One region of the Streptococcus sp. HMSC065C01 genome, then DNA from elsewhere that is predicted to be linked to it. Evidence: predicted binding sites of a transcription regulator. Region 1 holds the regulator's gene; each other region holds the start of a gene.

Region 1 (10,604 bases):
AGGTGGAAGCTATTGCGCGCAACGAAGCGGGAGAAGTGATTGCGAAAGATCAAGTCGAAACAGCCGGCAAGGCTGCGGGTGTTCGTTTGTTGAAAGAAGAACACGCGATCGCAGCGGACGGTAAGGATTTGACCTATATTACCTATGAAATCGTCGATGAAGAAGGTCGTGTCGTACCAACTGCCAATAATTTGGTGCATTTCCATTTGCATGGACAAGGCCAAATTGTCGGTGTCGATAATGGGGAGCAAGCCAGCCGTGAACGCTACAAAGCGCAGGAAGATGGCTCATGGCAACGCAAAGCCTTCAACGGCAAAGGGGTTGTGATTGTCAAATCAACTGAGCAGGCAGGTGCCTTTACTCTGTATGCAGACTCAGATCGCTTGCAATCAGACCAGGTCAGCCTCTTTACAGGTAAGAAGGACCAAGCAGAACGCACTGTATTAGGTGTGGAACCTGTTCGACAAAGTGCTTATCTAGGAGAAAAACCAACCTTGCCAAGTAAGGTCAATGTGGTCTATAGTGATGGCAAGGCCCAAGAAGAAGCTGTTGAATGGGATGCGGCAGACTATAGCCGTGCTGGCCAAGTCCGTGTGACAGGTCATGTTCAAGGACGCACGGTCGAAGCTCTGGTCGATGTGATCGGCGTGGAACAAGTCCTTCCAGTCATCAAACAAATCCCACAGGGAGCAGATCTAGCAACAGTGGATAAGGCTGTGCAATTAGTCTTCACTGATGGGACCACTGCCCACTATGAGGTCGATCAATGGACCTTGGAAGCTGGTCAAGAAGATCAATTGTCTACACCGGGAGCACGCTTGAAGGCGACAGGACTCCTAGGCAATGGGGAAACGGTCCAAGCGACACTAGTGGTTGCAGGAGGAGATGTAACCAAGGCTAAGAAACCAACGGTTCAGCTAGATGGAGTAGCTCTTCCAAAATTTGGTAGTGGCAACCATACCATTTTCCGTTCCCTCGCTTATGGTCAAGAGCCAGGTCAAGTCACAGCAAGTGCAGAAAATGCTCAAGTGACGGTCCTACAAGCTAATCGTGAAAATGGTTTGAAGGCTCAAATTTTTGTGACTGCTAAGGATACGGGAGCTGTACAGACCTATGTAGTTCAATTCCAAGAAGAAAGTCCGCAGATCCAGCGCCTAGAATTGCGTCTGCCAGAAGGACAGGAACTCAAGGAAGACCAAACGGTACCACTTGAAGTCATTGCCCATTACCAAGATGGTAGCCAGGCAAGTCTCAAAGCAGATCAAATCGATGTGAAGACAAGAGCTGGTAGCCAAGGAAAAGCCGTCGCAACCAATAAAGGTTTGGAATTGCGAGAAGCAGGATTGGTTCATTTAGAAGCCAACTTCCAAGGACAAACGGGAGAAGTCAGCTTTACCATCACACCAAATCCTGAAGAAAAGACGGTTGTCAAGGTGCGTCCTGTACGGATTAGTACAGATCGAAACATTTTGCCAGCTCTTCCAGAGACCGTCTTGGTCGAGTATGATAAGGGATTCCCTAAAGAAAAACGCGTGACCTGGGATGCTGTAACCGCAGATCAAGTCAAGGATTACCATAGCTTTACAGTCACCGGTCATGTAGAGGGTGTGGAAAAAGAAGCCCAAGCTCAAGTGACGGTTGAAGGCATTATCGCTGTAGAAGAAGTCAGCACTACCACTCCAGTCGGAGAAAAACCAGCCCTTCCAGAAAGCGTGCGGACCTATCACTCTAATGGTAAGACCTATACTGCTAAGGTGGCCTGGGATGCGGTCGATCCGCAACTCTTGGCCAAAGAAGGAGAAGTTGTCCTAGCCGGTCGTGTAGAAGGAACGGATCTTCCAACACGTCTTCATATTCGTGTTTCCGCAAACACAGTCAAGGGGGCCAACGTAGCAGAGCAATGGACAGGATCAGTCTTGCCACTCGCTTTTGCAAGTGACTCTAACGATGCAGATCCAGTTGCTAAGGTCAATGACAAGGTCATCTCCTTTACCGATGCTCCAGCTAACCGTTGGACCAACTGGGGTCGTAACAATGCGGAAGATTCGGTTGGGATCTTGTTTGGGGATTCTGGTATCTTGACCAAGCGAGCAGTGGATAACCTCCATGTTGGTTTCCACGAAGACCACGGTGTTGGGGCTCCAAGTGAATATGTGATTGAGTACTATACAGGGGAACAAATCCCAACGGTTCCAAGCAATCCAAATCGTGTCAAAGACGAAACAGACCATCCATTTAACAATCCAGCCAACTGGAAAGAAGTTAGCAACCTAACCGTTGAAGAACCGGTAGCAGCTGGTAAGATGAATCATTTCAGTTTTGATAAAGTCGACACCTATGCCGTTCGTATCCGTATGAAGACGCCAAAAGGCAAGCGTGGAAGCTCTATTTCAGAGATTCAGATCTTTGCCAATAAGATTGCGGCAGAAGAAAAGAGCCAGTTGACCATTCGCGTCAATGGCGATGTATTGCCAGGTGTCAACCCAAGTGTGACCGATTACTACATCGATGCGCGTGATCGGGCTTATCCACAAGTGGAAGCGACAGCCAGCCATCACGGCCTTGCAACGGTTGTTCCAAGCGTCCACGAAGGTGAGCCAATCCGCGTCATCCATAAAGCGGAAGATGGTACTATCTTACAAGAATACCGCCTCCATCTCACAAGTGATGCAGAAAAACTGAAACAAGCTGCTCCAGTAGCAGTAGAAGCAGGTAGCCGTTTTGTGAAAGTCGGTCAAGATCTAGTTCTACCATCTACAGTAGGTGTCTACTTTAAAGGGGACACAGGTTATGAACGCAAGGAACTGACGGTGGACTGGCAGGCTGTACCAGCTGATGCGCTTTCTCATGAAGGCAGCTTCACGCTGGAAGGAAAAGTCCTCGGCTATGATCTGACAGCTCAGCTGACCGTCCGGGTATCAGAAAAGACAGGAGAAAACCTCTCTGTGAACCGTGACTACAATGCAGAAGATACAAGAGCATTTGCTAGTGAAACCAATGATCTCGATCCAAATCAAATCGACTATATCGATTACATCAACGATGGTGGCTACAACGAATACTATCGCTGGACCAACTGGAAGAGAGAACCGGATCAAACTGAAGTATTTGCTGGTCTCATCTTCAAGAAAAATGGTCAAGTAACAGAGCGTTTGGTCAATAAAGTAGCGGTCGACTTCTTTGCAGATCAGGAAACAGGTCTGCCAACGAAAACCGTTCTTGAACGCTACATTGGTCCAGACTTTGATGTTCCGGATGATTATGGCAATCTGAAGAATCTTCCAGATCATCCATTTAACCAAGCCTCAAACTGGGAAGAAATTCCTTATAGCGTGGATTATGACTTTGAAGCTGGCTATATCTCTAACCTCAGCTTCAATGAAACCAGAACCAAAGCCATCCGTTTAAGAATGGTCCGTGATGAACATCTTAAAGGAATTGGAATCGTTGAATTGAGTGCCTATGCTCCAACAGAAGAGGCCCAGGCAACAACTGATGTCACGATCCAAGTGAATGGCAAAGACCTAGAAGGCTTTAAACCAGATGTGACAGATTATCATCTAGAGTATGAGGGAGAACGTCCAATCGTTTCAGCACAAGGCAAGAATGGAACAGCCGTTACGGTCGTGGATGCTAAAAGTGTCAATGCTCCAGTTCTTGTCAAGGTTGTCTCAGAAGATGGCAAGCTCGAAAAAGTATATCAACTTTCTCTCTCCGCAAAAGCACCTACAGGCTCAGCCATTCCTGAAGAAGGGGTCAAGAATCTGGTTCATACCAAACCAGAGTTGGTGATTGAGCCAGAAGAGATGGACTTTGAACGCTTAGAACGTCCAAATGCGGAACTTCCAAAAGGTGAGAAACGTGTGGTTCAAGAAGGCCAAAAAGGTCGCAAATTGCGCTTGGTGGAAGTTTCTCAAGAAAATGGTGTGGAAAGCCGGAAGGAACTGGATGCCTTTGTAGAACTAGATCCAGTGGCAGAAATTACAGAGGTAGGCACGAAAGAGGTACTTCCAGACACTCCACAACCAGAGCCACAACCAGAGCCACAGCCACAGCCGCAACCGCAGCCAGAACCACAACCGCTTCCGAACCCAGAGCGCCCTCATGTTTCAGAAGGACCAGTAGCTATCGCAACTCCTCAAGCATCTCTTGAGGTCAAAGCGGTGCGCCAGGAAGGGATAGATGCAGTAGTGAAGGAAGTCGAGAAAGAAACTCAAACACCAGCAGTTTCAGCTGCTCCAGTTTCCGAAGGTAGATTACCAAATACAGGAACGGAAGAAAGCGTCGCAAGCCTCGTTGCTGGAATCCTAGCGGCAGGCCTTGCTAGTGCTGTACTGGACGATCAGAAAAAAAGAGCCAAAAAGGCCAATTAAACAGCTAGAGAAACTAGCAAAAAGCGGTGAAAAGTTCACAGGTAAAAAGAAGGAGGATGGGGAAGCCCCACCCTCTTTACCTGGTGACATAAAGGAATAGAATATGGGAAAAAGATTAGTTGATCAGAGAAATCGATTTGGCATTCGTAAACTCTCAGTAGGCGTCTGCTCGGTAGTCGTAGCGACTTGTTTTTTAGGAGCTACTACCAGTTACGCAGAGGAACAAGCTGAGAATAGTGAACCACGTGAAGAACGGGTCGACACAAGCGATGTCGATCACCAAGGAAAGGAGGAGAAAACTGTGAACGAGCACCAAGAAGAATCAGAGCAGCCCTCAGCAACTACTAGCGAGAAAGAAAATCGCACAGCCAGTCAAGGGACAGAAGCCACTCAACCAGCCACTTCTCTAGATGAGGAGACTGAGATTGCGGATTACGGACCACTTCCAAGCAAGGCTCAGATGCAATACCACCGCGAAGAACTAGCAGCTTTCATCCACTTTGGGATGAATACTTACTACGATCGTGAGTGGGGAGATGGACAAGAAGATCCTTATTATTTCTATCCAGAGCATCTGGATACCGATCAATGGATCAAAACCCTGAAGGATGCTGGCTTTAAACGGACGATCATGGTCGTCAAGCACCACGATGGCTTCCTCTTGTACCCATCCAAATACACTGACCATACCATTGCCAAAAGTGGTTGGAAAGATGGAAAAGGCGATGTCCTAGCCGAGGTTTCTGCTTCTGCCAGCAAGTATGATATGGACATGGGGGTCTATCTCTCTCCTTGGGATGCTCACAGCCCGCTCTACCATGTGGATACAGAGGACAAATACAATGAATACTATCTCAACCAGCTTAAGGAAATCCTTGAAGATCCAAAATATGGGAACAAGGGTAAGTTCGTAGAAGTCTGGATGGATGGAGCGCGTGGCGATGGGGCTCAAAAAGTCACCTATACCTTTGACAAGTGGTTTGAAGCCATTCGCAAGGCCCAAGGGGATATTGCTATCTTCTCAGCTGAGCCGACCAATGTTCGTTGGATCGGAAATGAAAAGGGGGTTGCCGGAGATCCGGTTTGGCAAAAGGTCAATCCAGATAAGATTCGCAACAATCCATCCAATAGCTATCTCAATCACGGGGATCCGGAAGGGAAGCAATACTCAGTGGGAGAAGCCGATGTCTCTATTCGCTCCGGCTGGTTCTACCATGACAATCAAGAGCCTAAGTCCTTGCGCGAATTGATGGACATTTACTTCAAATCGGTCGGCCGTGGAACCCCGCTTCTGCTCAATATTCCACCCAATCAAGACGGAAAATTTGCGGATGCCGATGTGGCCCGTTTGAAAGAATTCCGTCAGACCTTGGACCAACTCTACAGTGTGAACTATGCGGCAGGAGCTTTGGTAGAAGCTGACTCGACACGACGCAATTCTCTCTACAAGGCCAGCCATTTGACAGATGGAGATGAAAAGACCAGTTGGGCTCCGGCTGATGATGCCAAGACCGGATCTTTTGTTCTCGATCTTGGAAAAGAACAGCATTTTGATGTGGTAGAGCTCAAAGAAACGATCGAGAAAGGCCAACGGATTTCTGGTTTCACCATTGATGTGGCTGTGAATGGCCAATGGGTTCCATATGGGGCTGGCTCAACCGTAGGATACCGCCGTTTGATCAAAGGGCAACCAGTTGATAGTCGCTATATCCGGGTGTCCATCACTGATGCCCAAGCCACTCCAATCTTGAACGGTGTCTCTGTCTATAAGACACCAGCCAGCATTGAAGAAACCGATGGCTATCCGCTTGGTTTGACTTATCATTCCGACCGGACTGCTGAGCGGGCCAATGGTCAGTGGAATGAAGAGGGAGAAGGCGTCCGAGGCACTTCTATGTGGACCAAGGAAAAGGGGGCTTCGGTGACCTATCAGTTTGAAGGCACCAAGGCCTATGTGGTCGCAACTGTCGACCCTGGTCATGGGGAAATGGATGTCTATGTCGATGGCCAAAAGCTAGCTACCGTCAATACCCAAAGCCCAAGCCGCAAACGCAGCCAAAAGGTCTATGAAACACCGGACTTGGCAGCAGGATCTCACACCTTGACCTTGGTCAATAGCAAGGGAGATGCGATCGCAACAGAAGGGATTTATGCCCTCAATAATCAAGAAAAGGGGCTCTTTGAGTTTGCTCAGCCAACCCTAGCTGTTAAGAAAGGCGACCCAGCGCAAGTCGTTGTCAAGAGAAAAGGTGGCTCTAAAGGAAGTGCCAGTCTTAAATTGATCACAGAACCAGGAACAGGGGTTCATGGCAAGGTCTATAAAGATACCAACGTCACCCTTGAGTTCGCAGATGGCGAGACAGAAAAAACAGTCCAAGTTCCAACCCTTGATTTTGCGGGAAAAGCGACCGACGTCTATGACTTTAAGGTCAAATTGCTCCATCCGGATCAAGGAAGCTTGGTCGGCTTTATTCCAGAACTGACAGTCCAAGTGATGAATGAAGACCAGTTGCCAGAAAATCGCAAAGAAGTGGATGACCAAGATCCAAAACTGCACTATAGCCAAGGCTGGCATCATGAGACAGACAACAAAGACTTCTCAAATGGCACAGAATCTTGGTCTAGCTTTAACCAAGTGACCGATGAGGAAGGCAAGAAACACATTGAAGTGACCATTACCTTTAAGGGCACAGGTGTGGAGGTCCGAGGAGTAGTCGACCCAAGTCATGGGCTCTACAGCGTCACTTTGGATGGAAAAGAAATGGCCTTCGAAGAAGGTCGGGGCCATGATTATGAGATCGACAGCGATCATTATTTCAGTGGCTATGGAGACCAACGCAAGCTCGACCAGAGTTTGGTCAATCTGCAAGGCCTAGCAAAAGGCTACCACCAGCTACGCTTGCACTTAGATCCAGCCCTCAATGATCCTCAGTCATCTCGAGCCATCCAGGTAGACCGATTTATCCTCTCAGGGAAAGATAGTCAGTTGCTCAGTCAAGAAGAGCTGCAACAGATCATCAGAGAAGGAGTAGAAAAGATCAAGGCTACTTCTCTTGATCGCTTGAAAGCAGACCTCAAACCGACGGTTCAAGGACAATTAACGGACTTGACTCAGTTGTTGGATCAAGAGCGCCCAGATTTGGTTGCTGCAGCTAATCAAGTGGAAGCCCTTGAAACCATCTTAGAAGATGCTAACAATTATGAACCCCTGACGCAGACACGCCCAGATCAAGGTGTTCGGGATTTGATTCTTGAAAAGCCAGAACTTCTCATCGAAGCAGAGGAGATTCCATTTGAGAGTCAAACGCGTGAGAACAAGGACTTGGCCAAGGGCGAGAGCCGAATCCTTCAAGCAGGGAAGGTCGGACGCCGCTTGAAATTAATCGAGGTTCGACAAGAAGAAGGCAAAGAAATTCGGACAGAAGTCGATGCCTTTGTCGAAGTGGAGGCCCAGGACCAGATCACAGAAGTCGGAACGAAGGAAGCGGAAGAAAGTCCGTTGATAGCTGATATGCCGACTCCAACCACTCCTGTCACTCCAAGTAAGGTGCAACCAGAAGTTGCGACTCTTTCTCAAGTTGAAGAGAAAAAAGAAAAAGAAAGACCAGTTCTCTTTCAACCGAAAATCCCAGAAGCAGTTTCTGTTTCGACTTCAGACCATCCGGAAAAAGAAGTGGTTGAAAGTCCTTCTCTACAATCGGAAGGAAAACTACCTCAAACCGGTACAAAAGAAGGTGGTTTCTTTGCTTGGTTAGGCCTTCTTGGTCTAGGTTTCTTGGGCGGAGGCGCCAAATTCGCTCGTCGCAAAGAGTAGTTCATTCTTTGCATAAGAGGTTAGTTCTCGCTAGCCTCTTTTGCTTTGTATTCTTAAGAGATTCCTATTTCCATAGAGTCTTTGCTTTATTTACAGCCGTAAAAATTGTATAATAGTCAAATAAGGTCAATGATGAGAAGGAACACTCCAAGGCCATTTTTTATGGGCCAAAGAGCAGAGCATCCATCTAGAAAAAAACAAGTCAGAAAGGAGCATCATGGCAAATAAGAATACATCTGATAGCATTGAAGCTTATATCAAGGCCTTGCTGGCTCAAGCTGGCATGGCAGAGCTCAAAAGAAGTGAGTTAGCCGATGTCTTTCAGGTCGTACCCAGTCAGATTAACTATGTTATCAAGACTCGCTTTACCGAGAGCCGAGGCTATATTGTAGAGAGCAAGCGCGGTGGTGGGGGCTATATCCGCATTGGCAAGGTCCAGTTTTCAGATCACCATCAGATGCTCCAAGACTTGGCAGCCAATATTGGAGAGACCATCAGCCAGCAGGTCTTCAATGATATCCTCCAGATGCTCTATGAAGAAAAATTATTGACACAACGTGAGACTCAGCTCTTGCTTGCGACGACCTCCGATGAGGTCCTAGGTCGAGATGCTCTCATCCTACGAGCAAGTATGCTGAAAAAAATCATTCAACAAGTAGATAGAAAAGGAAATACCGACTAGATGAACTATTCAACAGCACTGTTAGAAAGTATAGAAGCGGCCCAAATATTAGCAGGCCACTATCAGGGGCATACCTTAGATACTTGGCATCTCCTGACGGCTATGGCCAATAATCCCTATAGCGTGGCAGGTTCTGTACTGAACGATTATCCTATGCAGATCGATGAGTTTCAGGATGCAGCGGAGCATATTACAGGTCAAGCTTTTCAAAGCGACAATCGGTATGAAATCTTCCCATTTTCTTATCGGATGGAAGCCATTATGAAACACGCAAGAGAGATTGCCCAGGTCCTTCATGCCAAGACCTTGGGAACAGAGCATGTGCTCCTCTCTCTTCTAGCAGACCGTGGGACCTTGGCGAGCCAAGTCATGGAGTTTGCCGGCTTTGCCTTTACAGAACAAGACAAGGGAGTTCCTATTGCCTCCCTTCGCAAGAATCTAGAAGACAAGGCAGGCTGGGACAAAAATGATATTAAAGCTATCCGGAGTCTTTATCGGGCCCAAAACCCTAACCGCCAAACTATGGGGAATATGATGGGCATGCCCCCAAGTACAAGTGGAGGTCTTGAAGATTATACCCGTGATTTGACAGAAATGGCGCGGGCAGGCCAGCTTGAGCCTGTGATTGGTCGGGATGCAGAGATTTCACGCATGATCCAAATCCTCAGCCGCAAGACCAAGAACAATCCTGTATTGGTGGGAGAAGCAGGGGTCGGAAAGACAGCTCTTGCCTTAGGCCTGGCCCAGCGGGTCGCTAGTGGCCATGTTCCAGCTGAAATCGCGCAAATGCGTGTCCTTGAATTGGATCTCATGAATGTCGTTGCAGGGACGCGCTTCCGTGGGGACTTCGAAGAGCGGATGAACAATATCATCCAGGACATCGAAGAAGACGGTCACGTGATTCTCTTTATCGATGAACTGCATACCATTATGGGGTCAGGATCCGGCATTGATTCGACCTTAGACGCAGCCAATATTCTAAAACCAGCCCTGGCACGGGGAACCTTGCGTACAGTTGGAGCAACGACTCAAGATGAGTACCAAAAGCATATCGAAAAAGATGCAGCCCTTTCTCGGCGTTTTGCGAAAGTCACCATTGAAGAGCCAAGTGTTGCAGATAGCATCCAAATTCTCCAAGGCTTGAAAGAAACCTACCAGGACCACCATCATGTGACCATTACCGATGAAGCGATCGAAACAGCTGTCAAATATGCCCACCGCTATTTGACCAGCCGTCAATTACCAGATTCAGCCATTGATCTCTTGGATGAAGCGGCAGCTACTGTACAAAACCGCGATTCCAACGGTCACGTAAAAGAAGAGTTGACCGCCTTGGATCAGGCCTTGATGGATGGCAAGTGGAAGAAAGCGGCCCAACTCTTAGAAGTAGAGGCCGCTCCCATTGTCTACAAAAAAGAAGTCACTGACCAAGATGTCTTGGTGACCTTGAGCCAATTATCTGGTATTCCAACTCAAAAACTGACCCAAACCGATGCCAAGAAGTACCTCAACTTAGAAGCAGAATTGCACAAGCGCGTGATTGGTCAAGACCAAGCCGTTTCGAGTATCAGTCGGGCTATTCGACGCAATCAATCAGGTATCCGTAGTAATAAACGTCCGATCGGTTCTTTCATGTTCCTAGGACCTACCGGTGTCGGAAAAACAGAGCTAGCCAAAGCTTTGGCAGAAGTTCTGTTTGATGATGAATCGGCCCTCATCCGTTTTGATATGAGTG
Region 2 (10,604 bases), on a different contig from region 1:
GCTAATAATCAACATGAAATCTCAGGCTTAGGGTATATTGCTACAGAAGCGGCTTATCGTCATGGCAAGCCTTGGTTGACAGAGCTCAAGCAAGTCTTTGAAAAACACATTGACTATGTCGTAGATGAATTGCATGAAAACACTAAAATCCGTGTCATGAAGCCCCAAGGAACCTATCTTCTTTGGTTGGACTTTTCAGCCTATCCTTATAGCGATGATGAGCTGCATGCTAAAATCCATGACCAAGCCAAATTGATTTTGAACCGTGGAACAGATTTTGGAAAAGAAGGAAACTTGCATGCCCGCCTCAATGTGGCAGCTCCCTTCACCCTCATTGAAGAAATTACCAAACGTTTGGTGGAAACTTTTCACAAATAAGTGTTGACTTTCTGTAAGTGAAGGAGTACAATAAACTCGAAATACGGTAGGTGAGGCTACCACAAGGATACGGATGACTACCGCAAAGCAGTGGAGACACTACTCGTTGGTCAACAGTCCTGATCGCAAAGGTCAAGACTAAGCTCATTTCATTGCCTTGTGGAGCTAAAGCTTGGACGGTCAGTTTTTTGAGAGTTTTGATTGAAAAATAAATGACGAGTTTCATGAGTCCTACCGATCGAGGGTAGGACTCTTTTTTATGCCTTACCAAGAAAAGAGAAAGGAGAGAGCTATGATACAAATCGACGATCATCCCGAACCGCACCGAACCAGCCAATCGCTGATTTGTGTCGTAGGGACTCCAAAAGTGATTGGCTCCTGATTGAAAAAGGAGATACCAATGCAAACAAATAAAGAAAGACTCATTGCTGCCCTTCAAGAACCACTTGAAAGCACCTTTGCCGACTACAAAACCAGTGCCCTTGGTTTAGTTGACGATCAAGTAGAAGAAAACCGCGATATTTATGGCGAAAATGTCATCACAAAAGGTCAAGAAGATTCCATGATCAAAAAGATCTATGAATCGATTATCAATCCTTTTACGGTGATTTTGTTGGTCATTGCGCTGGTTTCCTTCATCACTAATGTCTGGCTAGCAAAACCAGGTGAACAGGATCCAACGACCTCTATCATCATTGTGATCTTGGTCTTGATCTCAGGTGGGATCCGCTTCATTCAAGAATTGCGGAGTGATAAAGCTGCCAGCAACCTATCACGTATGATAGTCAATACAGCGACCGTTCTGCGTGATGGGTCGGAACAAGAAATTCCGATCAATGAAATCGTCGTAGGAGATGTGATCAAACTGAGTGCTGGCGACATGATCCCAGCAGATGTGGTCTTGATTGATTCCCGTGACTTCTTTGTCCAACAATCTGGTCTCACAGGGGAAAGTGATGCTGTTGAAAAGGTTTGTCTCAGAAAAGCCGACAGTCAGAATCTAGATAGTCTCTTGGAGAGTGAAAGCTTGGCCTTTATGGGAACCAATGTCATCTCCGGACGGGCGACAGCCTTGGTCTTGGTCGTGGGGGATGAAACCATGATGGGTGCTATTGAGCAAACCATCAACACCTATGACGAACCAACCTCATTTGAGAGAGAAATGAATACCATCTCTTGGCTCTTGATTCGGCTCATGTTAGTGATGGTGCCCGTTGTCTTTGTGATCAATGGTCTCACAGATGGTGACTGGTTAGAAGCGGGTGTCTTTGCCCTCAGCGTTGGGGTTGGTTTGACTCCGGAAATGCTGCCGATGATTATTACAGCGAGTCTTGCTAAAGGCTCCATCATCATGGCAAAAGAAAAAGTCGTTATCAAAAAACTCAATGCCATCCAAGACCTTGGGGCTATTGATATTTTGTGTACAGATAAGACAGGTACCTTGACTCAAGATGAAATCGTTTTGGAGTATCCGCTTGATATCCATGGCGAATTGGATCTATCAGTTCTTCGTCGGGCTTACTTGAATTCCTATTTCCAAACCGGGCTAAAAAATTTGATGGACCGAGCGATTATCAATCGGACCCAGAAAGAAGCCAAGAAACATGAGATTGTTCGCGATCTGGATCAAACCTTCCATAAGATTGATGAATTGCCCTTTGATTTTGAACGTCGTCGCATGAGTGTCATTGTCAAAGACGAAGACGGTGTGGTCAGCATGGTGACCAAGGGTGCCTTGGAAGAAATGCTTTCTGTATCGAATTATGTTGAGTACAAGGGGGAGATTAAACGCCTGACAGATGAAGTCCGTCAAGAGGTCCTCGCTGAAGTTGCTCAGTTAAATGAACAAGGTCTTCGTGTTTTGGGCGTCAGCTACAAAACCGACTTGGACGAAAATGACATCTTTAGTGTTGAAGATGAACGAGACATGATCCTAACCGGTTACCTTGCCTTTCTTGATCCACCAAAACCTTCTGCAGCTCCAGCAATCAAAGCTCTTGCAGAATATGGGGTAACCACCAAGATCTTAACTGGGGACAATGAAAAGGTCACCCAAGCTGTCTGTGAAAAAGTAGGACTAGATGTCGAGCGGATTCTTTTGGGAAGCGAAATCGATACGATGACTGACCAAGAGTTAGCACAAGTTGTGGAAACAACAACGGTCTTTGCCAAATTATCACCCGATCAAAAAGCGCGGATCATCCTCTGCCTCAAGAACAATGGCCACAAGGTGGGTTACATGGGAGATGGGATCAACGATGCTCCATCCATGAAGGTCTCAGACGTTGGGATCTCCGTGGATACCGCTGTGGATATCGCCAAGGAAACGGCAGATGTCATCCTTCTGGATAAGGACTTGATGGTCCTTGAAAAAGGTTTGGTTGAAGGTCGCAAGGTCTATGCCAATATGACCAAGTATATCAAGATGACGGTCTCTTCTAACTTCGGGAACATCTTTTCTCTGCTCTTTGCCAGTATCTTTTTGCCTTTTCTTCCAATGGCTCCCGTTCATTTGATTGTGCTCAATCTTATCTATGATCTTTCTTGTATCGCCCTTCCTTTTGACAATGTCGACAAGGAATTCCTCAAGAAACCTCGTATCTGGGAAGCAAACTCTATCATGCGCTTTATGGCCTGGATTGGTCCAATTTCATCAGTATTTGATATTATTACCTACATGCTTCTTTATTTCCTTGTTGTCCCAATGATTTTAGGTCATGGCTACAACCATGGAGCAGCAGATGCAGCAGCCTTTATCATGGTGTTCCAAACTGGATGGTTTATTGAATCTATGTGGTCTCAAACCATGGTTATTCATATGTTGCGTTCACCAAAACTTCCATTTATCCAAAGTCGTCCAGCCTTCTCAGTCGTGGTGACGACTCTAGCAGCAGCCTTCTTTGTAACCTCCCTTCCATATAGTCCTTTGGCTTCTATCTTGAAGTTGAGCCAACTAAATGGATTGTACTTTGTTCTATTGTTTGCTATTATCGTCCTCTATATGCTTAGTGTGACGGTTGTCAAACGTATCTATATTAAGAAGTACAAAGAATGGTTGTAATTGATTGATAGAAAGAGTGAGTCCGAACTCAAAAAATTAAGTGTAAGGGCTCTCTTTTTTTTGTAAAATTTGGTATAATAAGAAGAATGTAAAGTTGGAAATGAAGATTTCCATGTGCTGTGAGTATCAAAGAGGGACTGAAAGAAAGAGTAGAGTTTGACTCCACTTTTATCATAGCTCTTTTTTGAATAATAACAGCTTAGAAAGAAGGATCTCAAAATGGGAAAATTAGAAGTTATTACACATCCACTGATTCAACACAAATTGTCTATTCTTCGTCGTACAGATACCTCTACGAAGGCCTTTCGTGAATTGGTAGATGAGATTGCTATGTTGATGGGCTATGAAGTGTTGCGTGAATTGCCTCTTGAAGATGTTGAGATTGAAACTCCTATTACTAAAACGGTTCAAAAACAAATCGCAGGGAAGAAGTTGGCTATTGTCCCAATTCTTCGTGCAGGGATTGGGATGGTTGATGGTCTCTTGAGTTTGGTACCAGCTGCTAAGGTTGGCCATATCGGGATGTACCGTGATGAAGAAACCTTGAAACCAGTTGAATACTTGGTGAAATTGCCAGAAGATATTGATCAACGTCGTATCTTTGTAGTAGACCCGATGCTTGCTACGGGTGGATCCGCTATTCTAGCGATTGATTCCTTGAAAAAACGTGGCGCTAGCCATATTAAATTTGTCTGCTTGGTATCAGCGCCAGAAGGAGTGAAAGCTCTTCAAGAAGCTCACCCAGATGTTGATATCTTTACAGCAGCCCTCGATGATCATTTGAATGAACATGGCTACATTGTTCCTGGTCTTGGAGATGCAGGTGACCGTTTATTCGGTACCAAATAAGAAACCATTCATGATTCGTCCGAAAGTTGCTTAAGATTTGACCTTTTTTGACCATTGGTTTATAATAGCACATATACTTTGAACCTCACGAATCGTGAGAATGAATGGATACTAAAGGAGAAGAATAGATGATTCCAGTAGTTATTGAACAAACCAGTCGTGGAGAACGTTCTTACGATATTTATTCCCGTCTGTTGAAAGATCGAATTATCATGGTAACAGGACCAGTTGAGGACCAAATGGCTAACTCCATTATCGCTCAATTGCTCTTCTTGGATGCCCAAGATAATACAAAAGATATCTATATGTATATCAATACCCCAGGTGGCTCTGTCTCAGCAGGTCTTGCCATTGTAGATACTATGAACTTTATCAAGTCAGATGTCCAAACCATTGTTATGGGGATGGCAGCTTCTATGGGAACTATCATCGCTTCAAGCGGTGCGAAGGGCAAACGCTTCATGTTGCCAAACGCTGAGTACATGATTCACCAACCAATGGGTGGAACTGGTGGTGGTACCCAACAAACCGATATGGCGATTGCAGCAGAACACTTGCTCAAAACACGGAATAACTTGGAAAAAATCCTTGCGGAAAATTCAGGTCAATCCATTGAAAAAGTGCATGCTGATGCGGAACGTGATAATTGGATGAGCGCACAAGAAACGCTTGAATATGGCTTTATTGATGAAATCATGGCCAATAATAAATTGGGTTAAACCATCCTGTAGGAAGGCTCGTCAAGAGGCTGGGACAAAAGTCCTAGCCTCTCAATTATTTTTGGATTGTCGAGCAAGACGCAGTGGTTGAGTGGGCTCTACTACGCTGATTTCATCAGCTTTTACAGCCCTACTCAACTGTGCGGAGGTGGGACGACGAAATCGAATTCTAACGAATTACCGATTTCTGTCCCACTCTCTTTTTTGCTCTCATAAAAGAGTAGTTCTTTTTCTTGAAATTTGATATACTAGTAACAGAACGAGAAAGGGATTGACCATGTTTGAGAAACAAGAAAGAACAGGCTTGATTGTAAAATTGTATTACAATCGAGACGGGAAAAAATTACAATCTGTCGGAGATGTCTTGTACCATTCTAAGAAATGCCGTTATGTCCAATTGTATGTGGACAGCGACAAGGCCGATCAAGTCATGGAAGACTTAAAGAAAGAACGTTATGTCAAAAAGGTCTTGCCTTGCCATCTCAAAGATTTAGATACAGATTTTGTGGGGAGTTTGCAACGATTGGAGACCCCATCTGTGGTCACAGAAGTTTAGAAAACGCAATCATTTGATGGATTGTGCTTTTTTTATTGACAATTGTCAGATAATTCGGTATATTCTTAATGTATTTAATTTAAGATTCATTTAAGGAGATCATTACAAATGAAGAAAAAATTTGCTCTTTCATTTTTAACCATTGCAAGTGTCGCTCTTCTTGCTGCTTGTGGTGAAGTTTCTACTTCTGGTTCAAACACAACTGGTAACGAAATCGGCAAGGAACTAAAAGTCGGTTTTAACTTTGAAAAAACTGGTGAAGTAGCAGCCTACGGTAGCGCTGAACAAAAAGGTGCTCAATTGGCCGTTGATGAAATCAACGCTAAGGGTGGAGCTGATGGCAAAAAGATCGTTGTCACAGATAAAGATAACAAGTCTGAAACAGCTGAAGCAGCTACAGTCACTACAAACCTTGTCACTCAATCAAAAGTGAACGCTCTTGTTGGACCTGCAACTTCAGGTGCTACTGCAGCAGCCGTTGCCAATGCTGGTAAAGCAGGTGTGCCATTGGTTACACCATCTGCAACTCAAGATGATTTGACAAAAGGTCAAGATTACCTTTTCCGTGCAACCTTCATCGATAGCTTCCAAGGAAAAATCATTGCCAAATACACAACTGATAACTTGAAAGCGAAGAAAGTCGTTCTTTACTACGATAACTCATCTGACTATGCGAAAGGGATTGCTGAAGCCTTCAAGAAATCTTACAAAGGTGAAATCGTAGCAACTGAAACCTTCCAATCTAAGGATACAGACTTCCAAGCTGCCCTTACAAAAATCAAAGATAAAGACTTCGATGCGATTGTTCTTCCAGGTTACTACACAGAAACTGGTAAAATCGTAAACCAAGCGCGTGGTATGGGAATCAAACAACCAATCATTGGTGGTGATGGATTTAGCGATGCTAAGTTCGTTGAACAAGCAACACCTGCTGCAGCTACAGACATCTACTACGTAGCTGGATTCTCTACTGAAGGTGAAATGACTGATAAAGCCAAGAAATTCGTAGAAGCTTACAAAGCGAAATACAATGAAGAACCTTCAATGTTCGCAGCTTTGGCTTATGATTCAGTTTACATGGTTGCAGAAGCATCTAAAGGTGCTAAGAACTCTGTCGAATTGAAAGATAACCTTGCGAAGTTGAAAGACTTGGAAGGTGTGACTGGTACAATGTCAATTGACAAGAACCACAACCCGGTTAAATCAGCTCTTATGATTGGCTTGAAAGATGGTAAAGTCAAATCAGTTGAGTCTGTTAAACCATAATTATCATTTGTTGTTTGTACAAGAGGCTGGGAGAATGAAAATTCCTGGCCTCGCTCTTTATTGTTAGAAAGGATGGTTCAAATGCTCCAGCAATTAGTGAACGGTCTAATCTTGGGAAGTGTCTATGCACTCTTGGCCCTTGGTTATACCATGGTGTATGGAATTATCAAATTGATCAACTTTGCCCATGGAGATATCTACATGGTAGGTGCCTTTATGGGATATTTCTTATTGAACTCGTGGAAAGTGAACTTCTTTGTAGCCTTGCTCCTAGCCATGGTTGGGACGGCTATTTTAGGGGTTGTAATTGAATACCTGGCTTATCGTCCGCTTCGTCATTCGACTCGGATTGCAGCCTTGATCACAGCCATCGGGGTTTCTTTCTTGCTAGAATATGGGATGGTCTTCTTCGTAGGGGCCAATACCCGTTCCTTCCCGCAAGTGATTAAAACGGTTCGTTACAACTTCGGTCCTATTTCAATCTCCAATATTCAGTTGATGATCTTGGGAGTGTCTGTTTTCTTGATGGTCGCTCTTCAATTTATTATTCAAAAGACAAAGATGGGGAAAGCCATGCGGGCTGTATCTGTCGATAGTGATGCTGCTCAATTGATGGGGATTAACGTAAACCGTACGATCAGTTTTACCTTTGCTTTGGGATCTGCCTTGGCAGGTGCTGGTGGTGTCTTGATTGGTTTGTATTACAACTCGATCGAGCCTCTGATGGGGATGACACCAGGGATCAAAGCATTTGTCGCAGCCGTTCTTGGAGGAATCGGAATCATTCCAGGTGCTGCCCTAGGTGGATTTGTTATCGGTTTGTTGGAAACCTTCGCTACAGCGATCGGTCTTTCAGACTTCCGTGATGCCATTGTGTATGCCATCTTGATTGTGATCTTGCTCATCCGTCCAGCAGGTATCCTCGGTAAAAATGTGAAAGAGAAGGTGTAAGCCATGAAACAAAATTTAAAAGTGAATTTAGTCTGGCTTGGTCTTTTGGTCGCAGGTTTTGCCTTGATCCAAGTCTTGGTTGCAGCGGGTGTGCTCAACCTCTTCTATATCCAAATTTTAGAACAAATTGGAATTAATATTATCCTTGCAGTTGGCTTGAACCTCATTGTTGGTTTCTCAGGTCAATTCTCACTCGGCCATGCCGGATTTATGGCGATTGGTGCTTACTCTGCAGCCATTCTTGGTTCCAAATCACCAACCTATGGGGCTTTCTTTGGCGCGATGGTTTTAGGTGCTTTGATTGCTGGTGTCGTTGCCTTGATCGTTGGGGTTCCAACCCTTCGTTTGAAAGGGGACTATCTCGCGATTGCGACACTTGGGGTTTCTGAAATCATCCGGATCTTGATCGTTAATGGTGGTACTCTAACAAATGGTGCTGCTGGGATCCTTGGTTTGCCAGCCTTTACAACTTGGCAATTGGTTTACCTCTTTGTTGTAATTACAACGATCTTTACGATTAACTTCTTACGCAGTCCAATTGGACGCTCTACCCTTTCTGTTCGTGAAGATGAAATCGCGGCAGAATCTGTTGGGATCAATACGACCAAGGTCAAAGTCATCGCCTTTGTATTTGGTGCGATCACAGCGGCGATTGCTGGATCTCTCCAAGCCGGCTTTATCGGCTCTGTTGTCCCTAAAGATTACTCTTTCACCAATACTATTAATGTCTTGATCATTGTCGTATTTGGTGGTTTGGGATCAATGTCAGGAACAGTTGTGGCAGCCATCGTCTTGGGTATCTTGAACATGGTGCTTCAAGACTTCTCAAGTGTACGTATGATCATTTACTCATTGGCTTTGATTCTCGTGATGATCTTCCGTCCAGGTGGTCTTCTTGGAACATGGGAATTCAGCTTGAAAAAACTACTCTCAAAAAAGGAGGCTAACTAATGGCACTTCTTGAAGTAAAAAACTTAACAAAAAACTTTGGTGGTTTGACAGCCGTTGGGGATGTGACCATGGAACTCAATGAAGGAGAATTGGTTGGTTTGATCGGCCCCAACGGTGCCGGTAAAACAACCCTCTTCAACCTACTAACAGGGGTATATGAACCAAGTGAAGGGACCATTACCTTAGATGGTCAGCTCCTAAATGGTAAAGCACCTTATAAAATCGCTGCAGGTGGTCTGGGACGTACTTTCCAAAATATTCGTCTCTTTAAAGATTTGAGCGTGTTGGACAATGTTTTGATTGCCTTTGCCAATCACCACAAACCACATGTCTTTGCGAGTCTTTTCCGCTTGCCAAGCTATTACAAGAATGAAGAAGCTTTGAAAGCGAAAGCTCTTGAATTGTTAGCCATTTTTGGTTTGGAAAAAGAAGCAGATACCTTGGCCAAAAACTTAGCTTACGGACAACAACGTCACTTGGAGATCGTTCGTGCCCTTGCTACAGAGCCAAAAATCCTCTTCTTGGATGAACCTGCTGCAGGGATGAACCCTCAAGAAACAGCAGAATTGACCCAATTGATCCGTCGCATTCAAAAAGAATTCAATATTACGATTATGCTGATCGAGCACGATATGAGTTTGGTCATGGAAGTAACGGAACGGATCTATGTATTGGAATATGGTCGCTTGATTGCTCATGGAACGCCAGATGAAATCAAGAACAACAAACGCGTAATCGAAGCATATCTAGGAGGTGAAGCCTAATGTCTATGTTAAAAGTTGAAAATCTTTCTGTACACTATGGCATGATCCAGGCTGTCCGTGATGTCAGTTTCGAGGTAAATGAAGGGGAAGTTGTTTCTCTTATCGGTGCTAACGGTGCTGGGAAAACATCTATTCTTCGTACCATTTCAGGTTTGGTGCGTCCAAGTGCTGGGAAAATCGAGTTTTTGGGTCAGGAGATTCAAAAGGTTCCTGCTCAAAAGATTGTAGCAGCAGGACTCTCTCAAGTTCCAGAAGGCCGCCACGTCTTTCCAGGCTTAACTGTTATGGAAAACTTGGAGATGGGAGCTTTCTTGAAGAAAGATCGAGAAGAAAACCAAGCTAACTTGAAGAAAGTCTTCTCCCGTTTCCCACGTTTGGAAGAACGGAAGAACCAAGATGCAGCAACCCTATCTGGTGGGGAACAACAAATGCTTGCAATGGGTCGTGCACTTATGTCGACGCCAAAACTCTTGCTTCTGGATGAACCTTCAATGGGATTGGCCCCAATCTTTATCCAAGAAATCTTTGATATCATCCAAGATATCCAAAAACAAGGGACAACTGTTCTCTTGATCGAGCAAAATGCCAACAAGGCTCTTGCCATCGCAGACCGCGGTTATGTTTTGGAAACAGGGAAAGTCGTTCTTACTGGAACAGGAAAAGAACTCTTAGCCTCAGAAGAAGTCCGCAAGGCTTACCTTGGTGGATAAGTTTTCTAAAGTTTGTTTGAAAGGAAAAGTTAGCTAAACCTTTCTTCGGATTGCTGACAAAGATAATTTAGAAACTTTCCTTAGGTGAGTATGGACGTCAGCGAACTTCGAAGAAGTTCCATGACTTAGTTTTGAGCCTAAGGTCTCAAAACTCCCGAGTACTAGAAACATTAATGTTTCTAGCACTTTTCTCACGGCGGAAAGTTTCAATATACTCCCAAATGATTCAAAAAATAGCATAATTTCTATTATGAAGAATTATTAATCTTATATTATAGGAAAGATAGTTTGAACATGTTCGAAAGAAAGGTCCTGAAGACCTTTCTTTTTTCATCTTTCTTGTTTGATTTTTCTAAATTTTGAAAACAAGAGAAAACTGCTGAAAGCGTTTGAAATCAT
Region 3 (10,604 bases), on a different contig from region 1:
TCAGTGACATGTTGACCTTGCATTTCCTTGTATTTCGCGATTTGGTCACGAAAGTAGGCTGCTTTTTCAAAGTCTTCTTCGCGGGTTGCTTGAGCTTTGAGGTTTTCAGCTTCAATCAAGCGCTGATCAATCACTTTTGGATCCACAAAGTTCAGAGTCAGGTTCATTTTAGACCCGGCTTCATCCAACAAATCAATGGCCTTGTCTGGCAGGAAGCGATCTTGGATGTAGCGGTTTGAAAGAATAGCTGCTGCTTCGATAGCTCCGTCTGTATAGTGGACGTGGTGGTAGTCTTCGTATTTTTTCTGGATACCCTTGAGGATGGTGATGGTTTCTTCAACCGTTGGTTCATCGACCTTAACGGGCTGCATCCGACGTTCCAAGGCCGCATCTTTTTCAATGATACGGTATTCATTGAGGGTAGTAGCACCGACTAATTGGAGTTCACCGCGCGCTAAGGCTGGTTTGAGGATATTTCCAGCGTCCATATTGCCTTCGCCAGCTGATCCTGCACCAACAATTTCATGGATTTCGTCGATGAACAGAATAACATCTTCGCGTTGACGAATTTCATCCATTAATTTTTGCATGCGTTCTTCGAATTGACCACGAATGCCTGTGCCCTGAACGAGGCTGACGACATCTAGGCGGATGACTTCTTTTCCTTGCAATTTATGTGGAACGTCGCCATCGACGATTTTTTGAGCCAGGCCTTCCACAACGGCAGTTTTTCCGACCCCAGGCTCTCCAATCAGAACCGGGTTGTTCTTGGTTCGACGGTTGAGAATTTCGATGACACGGATAATCTCCTCGTCACGGCCAATGACAGGGTCAATATCTCCTTTGCGGGCAATTTCTGTGACATTGATGCCGAACTCTTCTAAAAGACCTTTTGGCTTTTGAGGACGGGCTTGACGAGGGTCTTGACCACCACCACGGTTATTGTTTTGGCCGTAGCCGCCACCTCCATAACTGCCTCCGGATTGAGTTGGAGGGGTTTGAGGTTCTTGCGGACTTTGGAAGTTTCCAAGGTTATTGAAGAAATCTTCAAAAGGATCTCCAGTGAGTTGGCTCCGTTGGGTCATGCCTTTCAAGAAGCTGTTATTTGGGTCTGTTTTCATAATTTTATAGCAATTTTGACAGAGGTCTACTTGCTGCTGACGTCCATTTACATTTGTATATAAATGGATGGTTGATTCATTTATTTTACAATTTTGACAAAGCATATACATACCTCACAGTAGGTTTTTGATGGTTTTCCATCAAGAGACGAGCCTATTTTCAAAAGGTCAAAAATAGTCAAAGATTTATAGTTTCATTATATCAGTATTCTAGAAGTTTGCAAGAATTTGCTACGGAATGTCGCTAAGGATTGAAGAAGAGAGCAAATCAATGGAAAAATGTGAATTTTTATTGGAAGAGCTTTCTCTTTTATGATAAAATAGGAGAGTAGAAAGTAAAGAGGAGAAATAAAATGGAATCACATTTAGTACGGATTATTAACCGTTTGGAGACGATGACAAAAGACGGTGGAAACTTAAAACGTAATTTTGAACGTGACGGTGTTGTTGTCGCTGAAGTAGCCTACAACCACAATGAAGAAGAAGGTTCAACCTTTACACTTCGTGATGTTGAAGCGCGTGAAACCTATACATTTGATAGCATTGATTTAATTGCAATGGAAATTTATGAATTGCTTTACTAAGCAGCTGTGTGGATGAGTTTGGGGTGGTCTCAAGCTCATTTTTTGTCCATCTGGCTATAGTTTTCGTCTATAAGAAATTCTAATTAGGAACAGTTAGGTTTGAGAGTTGAAATCTGCTATAATAGAGAGGACTATTTTCATTACTTGACTAGAAAGAGAATTGATATGACGACACTCATTGATGGGAAGGCGCTCGCTACAAAATTACAGGGTGAGATTGCAGAGAAAACAGCACGATTAAAAGAAGAGACAGGAGTTGTGCCTGGCCTCGTTGTCATCGTGGTAGGAGATAATCCAGCTAGCAAAATCTATGTAAGAAATAAAGAGCGTTCTGCTATTGCGGCAGGCTTTCGGAGTGAAGTGAGACGACTTCCTGAAAGCATCAGCCAAGCTGAATTATTAGAAGTGATCGAACACTACAATCAGGATCCCCTTTGGCATGGGATTTTGGTGCAGTTGCCACTGCCTAAGCATATCGATGCGGATGCAGTCCTTTTAGCGATTGACCCGGCAAAAGATGTGGATGGCTTTCATCCATTGAATATGGGGCGCTTGTGGGCTGGAAATCCTATTATGGTGCCATCGACCCCCGCTGGCATCATGGAGATGTTCAAAGAGTACGGGATTGATCTAGAAGGGAAGCGAGCAGTCGTGATTGGTCGTTCCAATATCGTTGGAAAACCAATGGCGCAGTTGCTCCTCGCCAAAAATGCGACGGTAACCTTGACCCATTCCCGGACCCATCATCTGCCTAAAATTGCTAGAAGAGCAGATATCTTGGTTGTTGCGATCGGTCGTGCGAAATTTGTAACAGCAGACTTCGTGAAAGAAGGTGCCGTCGTTATTGACGTCGGAATGAATCGCGATGAGAATGGCAAATTGTGTGGGGATGTCGATTTTGACTCCGTTGCCCCTTTGGCCAGTCATATTACTCCGGTACCAGGAGGGGTTGGGCCTATGACCGTCACAATGCTGATGGAGCAGACCTACGAAGCAGCTGTTCGTGCCTTAAAAAAATGAAAGTGTGAACAAGATGAAGTTTGTATTTGATTTAGATGGAACCCTGTCATTCGATGGTGTCACAATCGATGATGAAATCAAACAGGTCTTATTGAGAGCAGAAGAATTTGGTCATGAAGTTGCCTTTGCTTCTGCACGTTCTTACCGGGACTGCTTGGGCCTTTTAGGAGATCCATTGAGTCAGCAACTCGTGATAGGCTTAAATGGTGGATTGGCCTATCGCCAGGGGCAATTGGTATATGAGGAACAATTGGACAAGGATGTGTATCGGGAAGTCCTTGGCTTTTGTCGCCATTACAATCTACCATTTTTTGTGGATGATACCTTTGATTATAGCGGACAGATTTTGGAAAAGATTCCTTTTGTTGCGAATGTAGATCCCCTCAAGAAAGCCCAGTATCGGTCTTTAGAGGAGCTGACAGATCCGATTAAGGTCGTGATCTATATGGGTGGCCATGAGGAGCTCGTGGATGAGATCATCGAGCGGATTGAAAAGACAGACAAGGCCCATATCCGCTATCATGCGCATGAAAAATGCATCTATCTCAATCCAGCAGACACGCATAAAGCGACAACCGTAGAAGAACTCTGTGGAGAGAATTTCGTGGCTTTTGGCAATGATCAAAATGATATCGAGCTCTTTGAAAAAGCTCTTTATGCAGTTCAGATTGGTGATTTTCCAGCCCTTCAGCCTTATGCGGATGATCAATTGGTAGCCAAACAAAATCAACCACAAGCTGTGGCTGCTAAGATCTTGCAAGTCTTCGCAGAATTCAGAGGAAAATAAAAGATGGAGGGGGAGTCGTGGCTTCTCCTTTTTCGCTAGAAATGAGGAAGGTATGAAAACAGTTCAGAAAGAAGAGATCCAACGTGTCATTGCAAAGCGAGAGGTGAATTCTTATAAGGGAGATTTTGGTCGCCTGCTCTTGATTGGGGGGACTTACCCCTATGGGGGAGCCATCATTATGGCGGCGCTTGCTGCGGTTCATAGTGGTGCGGGGCTGGTTACTGTCGCAACAGATCCTGATAATCTGACAGCCCTTCATAGCCATCTTCCTGAAGCTATGGGCTTTGATTTGGCAGATCACGAACTCCTTTGTGAGCAGCTCCAAAAAGCCAGCGTGATTCTTGTCGGTCCAGGCTTTAAGGAAGCAAGAGAAAACCAAGCAATCTTGCACATGATTTTTGAGCAAGTCTCTAGCCAGCAGGTCTTGATATTAGATGGAGGAGCTATTAGTCTTTTTGCAGCCTCTCAGTTTGACCTGCCAGAGGCTCAGTTGGTCTTTACCCCCCATCAAAAAGAATGGGAAAAACTGTCAGGGCTTGATCTAGCAAGCCAGACAGAAGGCAAGAGTCGAAGAGCAGTACAGAACTTTCCTCAAGGGACTGTCATTGTAGAAAAAGGGCCACACACCCGCATTTGGACAAGTGGGCAAGATGAGGGCTATCAGCTAGATGTTGGTGGTCCCTATCAAGCAACAGGGGGTATGGGAGATACCTTGGCAGGGATGATCGCAGGATTTGCGGGTCAATTCCCACAGGTCAGTCTCTATGAGCGCGTGGTGGTTGCGACCTATCTCCATTCAGCCATTGCTGAGGACTTGAGCAAGGAGGCCTATGTGGTTCTACCCACGACCATTAGCCAAGAAATTCCCAAATGGATGAAAAAGTGGAGTGACAAAGATCAGGTTACCAGCACTGAAAATAGAAAATAGGTAAAAAAGATGAAGGAAAGCATTCGAAAAGCAAATCAGTATATCGATGAAAACAGGGAGAAGGTTGACCAGCAATATAGAGGAGCATTTCATTTGCTACCTCCAATCGGCTGGATGAACGATCCAAATGGCTTTGTTTATTTCCGAGGGGAATACCATTTGTTTTACCAATTCTATCCCTATGATAGTGTTTGGGGTCCCATGCATTGGGGGCATGCCAAATCAAAAGATCTTCTCCATTGGGAAGAATTGCCAGTAGCTTTAGCACCAAGTGAAAGCTATGATAAGGATGGTTGTTTCTCGGGTAGTGCTATTGTGAAAGATGACAAGCTCTATTTGCTTTATACTGGTCATGTAGACGATGGGGAAAAGCGAGAAGAGACGCAGTGTCTTGCGGTGTCGACAGATAGCATTACCTTTGAAAAGTTGCCTACTAATCCAGTAATCCATGCTCAACATATTGAGGGGATCGCAGATATTGCAGATTTTCGTGATCCTAAAGTATTTGAATATCAAGGAAACTATTACGCTGTCGTTGCTTCTAAGACACCAGACGAAAGAGGTCAAATTCTCCTATTTGCATCAAGTAATCTAGTAGATTGGGACTTTACATCAGTCCTTCTAGAAGGTGAAAAAGGGCAAGGGATTATGTGGGAGTGTCCCGATTTCTTCCCTTTAGATGGTAAATGGGTCTTGATCCTGTCTCCCATTGAAATGGAAAGGCAGCAAGAAAAATACTGGAACTTAAATTCGACAGTTGCTTTTATCGGTGACATGAATTGGGAAACAGGGCGCTTTCATGTCGATTCCTATGATGAAATGGATGGTGGTTTGGATTTCTATGCCCCTCAAACTTGTCAAGGACCAAATGGCGAACGATACATGGTTGCCTGGATGCAAATGTGGCACCGGTCTATCCCCAGTCATGATTTAGCTCATGGGTGGGCAGGTAGTATGACTCTTCCAAGAAAATTGTCTCTGAAAGACGGACGATTGGTTCAGGAGTTACCTGAGTCAGTGAACGAACACTTTCTTGTAGAGCATACGTCTGAAACTATTGTTCAGGGCAATCAGATCACGATTCCGGCTAGAGGGAAACAAACCTTGTTTGAGCTAGATGCCAAACCGGGTCGCTCCTTTATCCTTGGATATGGCGATGAAACCGATCCTGATAGTGTCTTGCAATTGGTTTACGACGCCTCTCAAAAACGCTTTAGCTTAAGTCGAGACCAATTTGGGCACCCAATTTCTGGAAAAGAAAATCCAGTATTTCAATCGAGATGGATTCAGTTAAATGCTGAAAAGGATCATCATTTTTCGATCATTCGCGATACCAACTCAATTGAAGTATTCGTGGATGGTAAAACTCTCTCGATGACCTTTTATGAAACGACTGAGAATCCCGTCTATACTCTCACAGCAGATGAAGGGGTCAATTGGGTCGTAAAAACCTATCAAAAATAGGATACAAAAGCCTCCTAAAACAAAAAGACAAGTCTTGTGACTTGTCTTTTTTGTGTATTCCAACTTGGTCTTGAGTTTCATCGAAGAAAATTTGGGAATTGGTCTCATGACCGATCTGACTCTCTTTCCAGAATATCCAAATGTTGTCAAAATTCCGCTGGTTGAAGAGGAAAAAACAGTCTTCTATATTAGTTATGCCTATCCAAATGAAGGGGAACCCCAAGCGCTTCTTAGCTCCTTTATTGAACGGTTAGAAAAGTGTGAAAGATAAGGAAGCTGGTGTCAAACAGACAAGTAGAGGGTAACTTGAATAAAATGAGGCTTGTAGAGAAAGGAAATTCATGATTTCGCTTTGTCTGCCAGCCTTTTTTGGTGTTTTTTGGTATAATTAAACTTGATCATATTCTACAGAAAGGAGTTCCTATGTCCAACTATTTATCCGTATCAAGTTTGACCAAATATTTGAAATTAAAATTTGATAAGGATCCCTATTTGGAAAGGGTTTATCTGACAGGGCAGGTCTCCAATTTCCGAAAACGTCCCAACCACCAATATTTTTCATTAAAAGATGAAAAAGCGGTCATTCAGGCAACGGTCTGGGCTGGGGTTTATCGAAGCTTTGGTTTTGAGCTAGAAGAAGGCATGAAGATCAACGTCATCGGTCGTATTCAGCTCTATGAGCCAAGTGGGAGTTATTCCATTGTCATTGAAAAGGCTGAGCCAGATGGGGTAGGGGCCTTGGCCATCCAATTTGAGCAACTCAAGAAAAAGTTGACCGAAGAAGGGCTCTTTCAGGACCGGTGGAAGCAAGCTCTGCCACAATTTTCAAGAAAGATCGGGGTCATCACCAGTCAAAGTGGGGCCGTGATTCGCGATATTATCACAACGGTGAGCCGACGCTTCCCTGGTGTAGAGATTGTGCTCTACCCGACCAAGGTTCAGGGAGAAGGCGCATCTAGTGAGGTGGTTGCTAATATTCAAAGGGCTAACCAACGGGATGATTTGGATGTCTTGATTATCGGTCGTGGGGGTGGTTCGATTGAAGATCTCTGGGCCTTTAATGAAGAAGCAGTGGTGCGAGCCATTTTTGAATCGCGGATTCCGATTATCTCCAGTGTTGGACATGAGACAGATACGACTCTAGCCGATTTTGTAGCAGACCGACGAGCTGCTACTCCGACAGCAGCTGCTGAATTGGCTACTCCAGTAACCAAATTGGATCTCTTGTCCCATTTACAAAAGCAGGAAAATCGTATGGCAACAGCAATGTCCAATCGCTTGGCCTATAATCGTGAACGCTTGGCCAAATTAAGTCAATCGGTTATTTTTAGACAGCCTGAAAGACTCTATGATGGCTACCTGCAAAAAATTGACCAGTTGCAATTGCGATTGAAACAAGGAATGCGCGATGCTTATGGACAAGGGGCCAATCAGCTGCAAGGTCTGCGTCATCGCTTAGAAGCCACGTCTCCTTTGCATCGTATTGAGCGCTACCAGGACCGCCTGCTCCAAGATAAGAGAATCTTAACCAACCGAATGGAACAAGTCCTTAAAGAGCAAAAGATCAAGGTGCAAGGCTTATCAGAAGCCCTCTTGATGCTCGATACCAGTAGGATTATTGCGCGTGGCTATGCCATGGTTAAGCAAGACGATCAGGTTCTAGACTCGGTTGCGAAAGTAACAGAAGGGGACCCTCTGTCACTCATCATGAGAGATGGTCAGTTAGAAGTAGAGGTAAAACATGTCGAAAGAAAAGAAATTTGAAGAAAATTTAGCAGATTTGGAAGCCATCGTCCAAAAATTGGAAAGTGGTGATGTGGCTTTAGAAGAAGCTATTACAGAATTCCAAAAAGGAATGAAATTGTCAAAAGAATTGCAAGATACCTTGGATCAAGCAGAGAAAACCTTGGTCAAGGTCATGCAAGCAGATGGTACTGAAGCGGATCTAGCATGAGACAAGAAGAAAAACGAAATAGAGTAGAGCAAGCGGTTCGCTCTTTTTATGAGGAGAAAGCCGTTGCCCCCCATTTAGTGGAGTCGGTCCTGTATTCGATCCAGGCAGGTGGAAAACGCCTGCGCCCCTTGCTCCTTCTAGAATTGTTTGAGGCCTTTGGGCTGGAATTGACAGAGGCTCACTTTCAAGTAGCAGGGGCTTTAGAGATGATCCATACAGGAAGTCTCATTCACGATGATTTGCCAGCTATGGACAATGATGATTACCGTCGGGGGCAATTGACCAATCATAAGAAATTCGGAGAAGACCTGGCGATTTTAGCAGGGGATGCGCTTTTTCTCGATCCTTTTGGAATAATAGCTGCGAGTGCCCTTCCTGATGCGGTCAAGGTCTCTTTGATTCTTGAATTGTCAGATGCTTCCGGTAGTCGTGGAATGGTAGCTGGCCAAGTCCTTGATATGGAAGGGGAGCACAAACAGCTCACTCTAGCAGAGTTGCAGACCATCCATGCCAATAAGACAGGACGCCTCCTTGCCTATCCTTTCATCGCAGCTGGTTTGATTTTAGAGTTGCAAGCAGATATTGCTCAGCTCTTAGGAAAAATCGGGAAAAAATTAGGCCTGGCTTTTCAAGTACGGGATGATATTTTGGATCTGGTCGCTGATTTTGAAGCTTTGGGGAAGACCCCTCAAAAGGACTTAGTAGCTGAAAAATCGACCTATCCAGCCCTGTTGGGATTGGAAGAATCAAAAGCTTTGCTGACAAGCGAATTAGACGCTTGCGAGGACTTGTTGGATCAGATTACAGCTGCTTGTGACTTTGATCCGCGAGCGATCAAGAAATTAATAGAAGGATTACGAATAGATGGCTAAGGAAAGAGTGGATGTATTAGCCTATAAACAAGGCCTATTTGATACCCGTGAACAAGCCAAAAGAGGGGTGATGGCAGGCCTTGTCGTTGCCGTTATCAATGGTGAGCGCTTCGATAAACCGGGTGAAAAAATTGATGAAGCAACCGAGTTGAAATTAAAGGGCGAAAAGCTCAAATATGTCAGCCGGGGCGGTCTTAAATTAGAAAAAGCACTGAACCAATTTGGTTTATCTGTAGAGAGTAAAATTGCCATTGATATCGGGGCTTCTACAGGTGGCTTTACAGATGTCATGCTGCAAAACGGAGCCAGTCAGGTCTTTTCGGTGGATGTCGGGACCAATCAGTTGGCCTGGAAATTGCGCAATGATCCTCGGGTGGTCTCGATGGAACAGTTCAATTTCCGCTATGCCGAGCCAGATGATTTTGAAGCGACACCGAGCTTTGCGAGTATCGATGTCAGCTTTATTTCCTTGGACTTGATTCTACCAGCCCTTCACCGGATTTTGGCAGATAATGGACAAGTCGTGGCCTTGGTCAAACCTCAGTTTGAGGCAGGACGCGAACAGATCGGGAAAAATGGGATCATTAAGGATCCTAAGATTCATTTAGCCGTTCTTGAAAAGGTCGCTGCTTTTGCAGGGACACATGGCTTTGCGGTAATGGGAGTGGATTATTCCCCTATCCAAGGAGGCCATGGCAACATCGAATTTTTGATGTATCTAGAAAAAAAAGAAGAGAAAACAAAGCCGACTACAGAGCAGCTGGAGGCTGTTGTGGAGCGGGCACACAAGGAATTTAAACATGAAGAGTAAGAATATCAGATTAGAAAAAATTCGCCGTTTCATTCGCGATCATGAAGTGGGGACGCAAGAAGAGATCGTCGAACATTTGAAAGAAGAAGGCATCTCAGCAACCCAAGCGACAGTGTCACGGGATATCAAAGAATTGGGCATCGTAAAACGCCCTCTGAAAGACATGACCTATGTCTATGAATTGCCACGTAAGCACCACCAAGGGATCGGGATGATCGAAAGCAATATTTTGTCTCATCGTCGCATGGGAGAATATGTCAATTTCACCATGGTTCCGGGGACAGCGCCTTTAGTTAAACGTCGCTTACGGGAGATTTATAAGGAGCATATCTTTAGTATTGTTGCAGATGATGATACGATCTTGTTGATTGCTTATTCCGCACCAGAAGCAGAGAATATCCTCAAATCAATCTTTGGGTGGTAAGAGCCTATGCTATTAGAAATTTCGATTAAGAACTTTGCCATTATCGAAGAGATTTCCTTAAATTTTGAAAAGGGAATGACGGTACTGACAGGGGAAACAGGTGCAGGGAAATCCATCATTATCGATGCCATGAATATGATGCTGGGAAGCCGTGCAACGACGGATGTCATTCGACACGGAGCCCCAAAAGCGGAAATCGAAGGTCTCTTTGCTGTTGAGAGCAATCGCCACTTGACGGCTCTCTTTGAAGAGCAAGGACTAGAGTGGACCGATGAGTTGATCATTCGCCGAGAGATTCTGCAAAATGGACGAAGTGTCAGCCGGATCAATGGCCAAATGGTGAATTTATCGGTCTTAAAAGCAGTCGGTCAACATTTGGTGGACATCCATGGCCAGCATGATCAGGAAGAACTCATGCGCCCCCAATTGCATATCACTATGCTAGATGAATTTGGAGACGCAGCCTTTTTCAAAACGAAAGCCGTTTATCGTCAGACCTTTGAAGACTACAAACGCCTGCGTAAACAAGTGGTGGAACTCCAGCGCAACCAGCAGGAAAACAAGGCCCGTATTGAGATGTTGGAGTTTCAGATTGCAGAGATTGAGGCAGCTGCCTTGGAAGTGGAGGAGGACCTGCGT

The links. Region 1 encodes CtsR, which represses protease genes until heat stress. Its sites were predicted from a motif close to TTGGTCAAAAAAGGTCAAANA; they were not measured.
Region 2: the regulator CtsR is predicted to act here: its motif matches at 4,323-4,343, upstream of clpP (ATP-dependent Clp protease proteolytic subunit ClpP).
Region 3: the regulator CtsR is predicted to act here: its motif matches at 1,286-1,306, upstream of HMPREF2918_RS01280 (ATP-dependent Clp protease ATP-binding subunit).

The regions. Positions count from the first base shown of each region.
Region 1 is NZ_KV812846.1:30,509-41,112, reverse strand. Features, by position in the region: gene HMPREF2918_RS03645 (Ig-like domain-containing protein) at 1-4,373, shown strand, start outside; gene HMPREF2918_RS03640 (alpha-L-fucosidase) at 4,477-8,187, shown strand; gene HMPREF2918_RS03635 (CtsR family transcriptional regulator) at 8,405-8,869, shown strand; gene HMPREF2918_RS03630 (ATP-dependent Clp protease ATP-binding subunit) at 8,870-10,604, shown strand, end outside.
Region 2 is NZ_KV812859.1:55,705-66,308, reverse strand. Features, by position in the region: gene HMPREF2918_RS08945 (MalY/PatB family protein) at 1-378, shown strand, start outside; M-box (ykoK) riboswitch at 414-571, shown strand; gene mgtA (magnesium-translocating P-type ATPase) at 779-3,439, shown strand; gene upp (uracil phosphoribosyltransferase) at 3,659-4,288, shown strand; gene clpP (ATP-dependent Clp protease proteolytic subunit ClpP) at 4,417-5,007, shown strand; gene HMPREF2918_RS08925 (DUF2129 domain-containing protein) at 5,285-5,563, shown strand; gene HMPREF2918_RS08920 (ABC transporter substrate-binding protein) at 5,672-6,829, shown strand; gene HMPREF2918_RS08915 (branched-chain amino acid ABC transporter permease) at 6,911-7,780, shown strand; gene HMPREF2918_RS08910 (branched-chain amino acid ABC transporter permease) at 7,784-8,731, shown strand; gene HMPREF2918_RS08905 (ABC transporter ATP-binding protein) at 8,731-9,495, shown strand; gene HMPREF2918_RS08900 (ABC transporter ATP-binding protein) at 9,495-10,205, shown strand.
Region 3 is NZ_KV812830.1:57,769-68,372, forward strand. Features, by position in the region: gene HMPREF2918_RS01280 (ATP-dependent Clp protease ATP-binding subunit) at 1-1,226, opposite strand, end outside; gene HMPREF2918_RS01285 (DUF1797 family protein) at 1,475-1,705, shown strand; gene HMPREF2918_RS01290 (bifunctional methylenetetrahydrofolate dehydrogenase/methenyltetrahydrofolate cyclohydrolase) at 1,871-2,725, shown strand; gene HMPREF2918_RS01295 (HAD-IIB family hydrolase) at 2,739-3,512, shown strand; gene HMPREF2918_RS01300 (NAD(P)H-hydrate dehydratase) at 3,565-4,440, shown strand; gene HMPREF2918_RS01305 (glycoside hydrolase family 32 protein) at 4,450-5,904, shown strand; gene HMPREF2918_RS01310 (type 2 periplasmic-binding domain-containing protein) at 6,011-6,175, shown strand; gene xseA (exodeoxyribonuclease VII large subunit) at 6,328-7,668, shown strand; gene HMPREF2918_RS01320 (exodeoxyribonuclease VII small subunit) at 7,646-7,858, shown strand; gene HMPREF2918_RS01325 (polyprenyl synthetase family protein) at 7,855-8,730, shown strand; gene HMPREF2918_RS01330 (TlyA family RNA methyltransferase) at 8,723-9,541, shown strand; gene HMPREF2918_RS01335 (arginine repressor) at 9,531-9,965, shown strand; gene recN (DNA repair protein RecN) at 9,972-10,604, shown strand, end outside.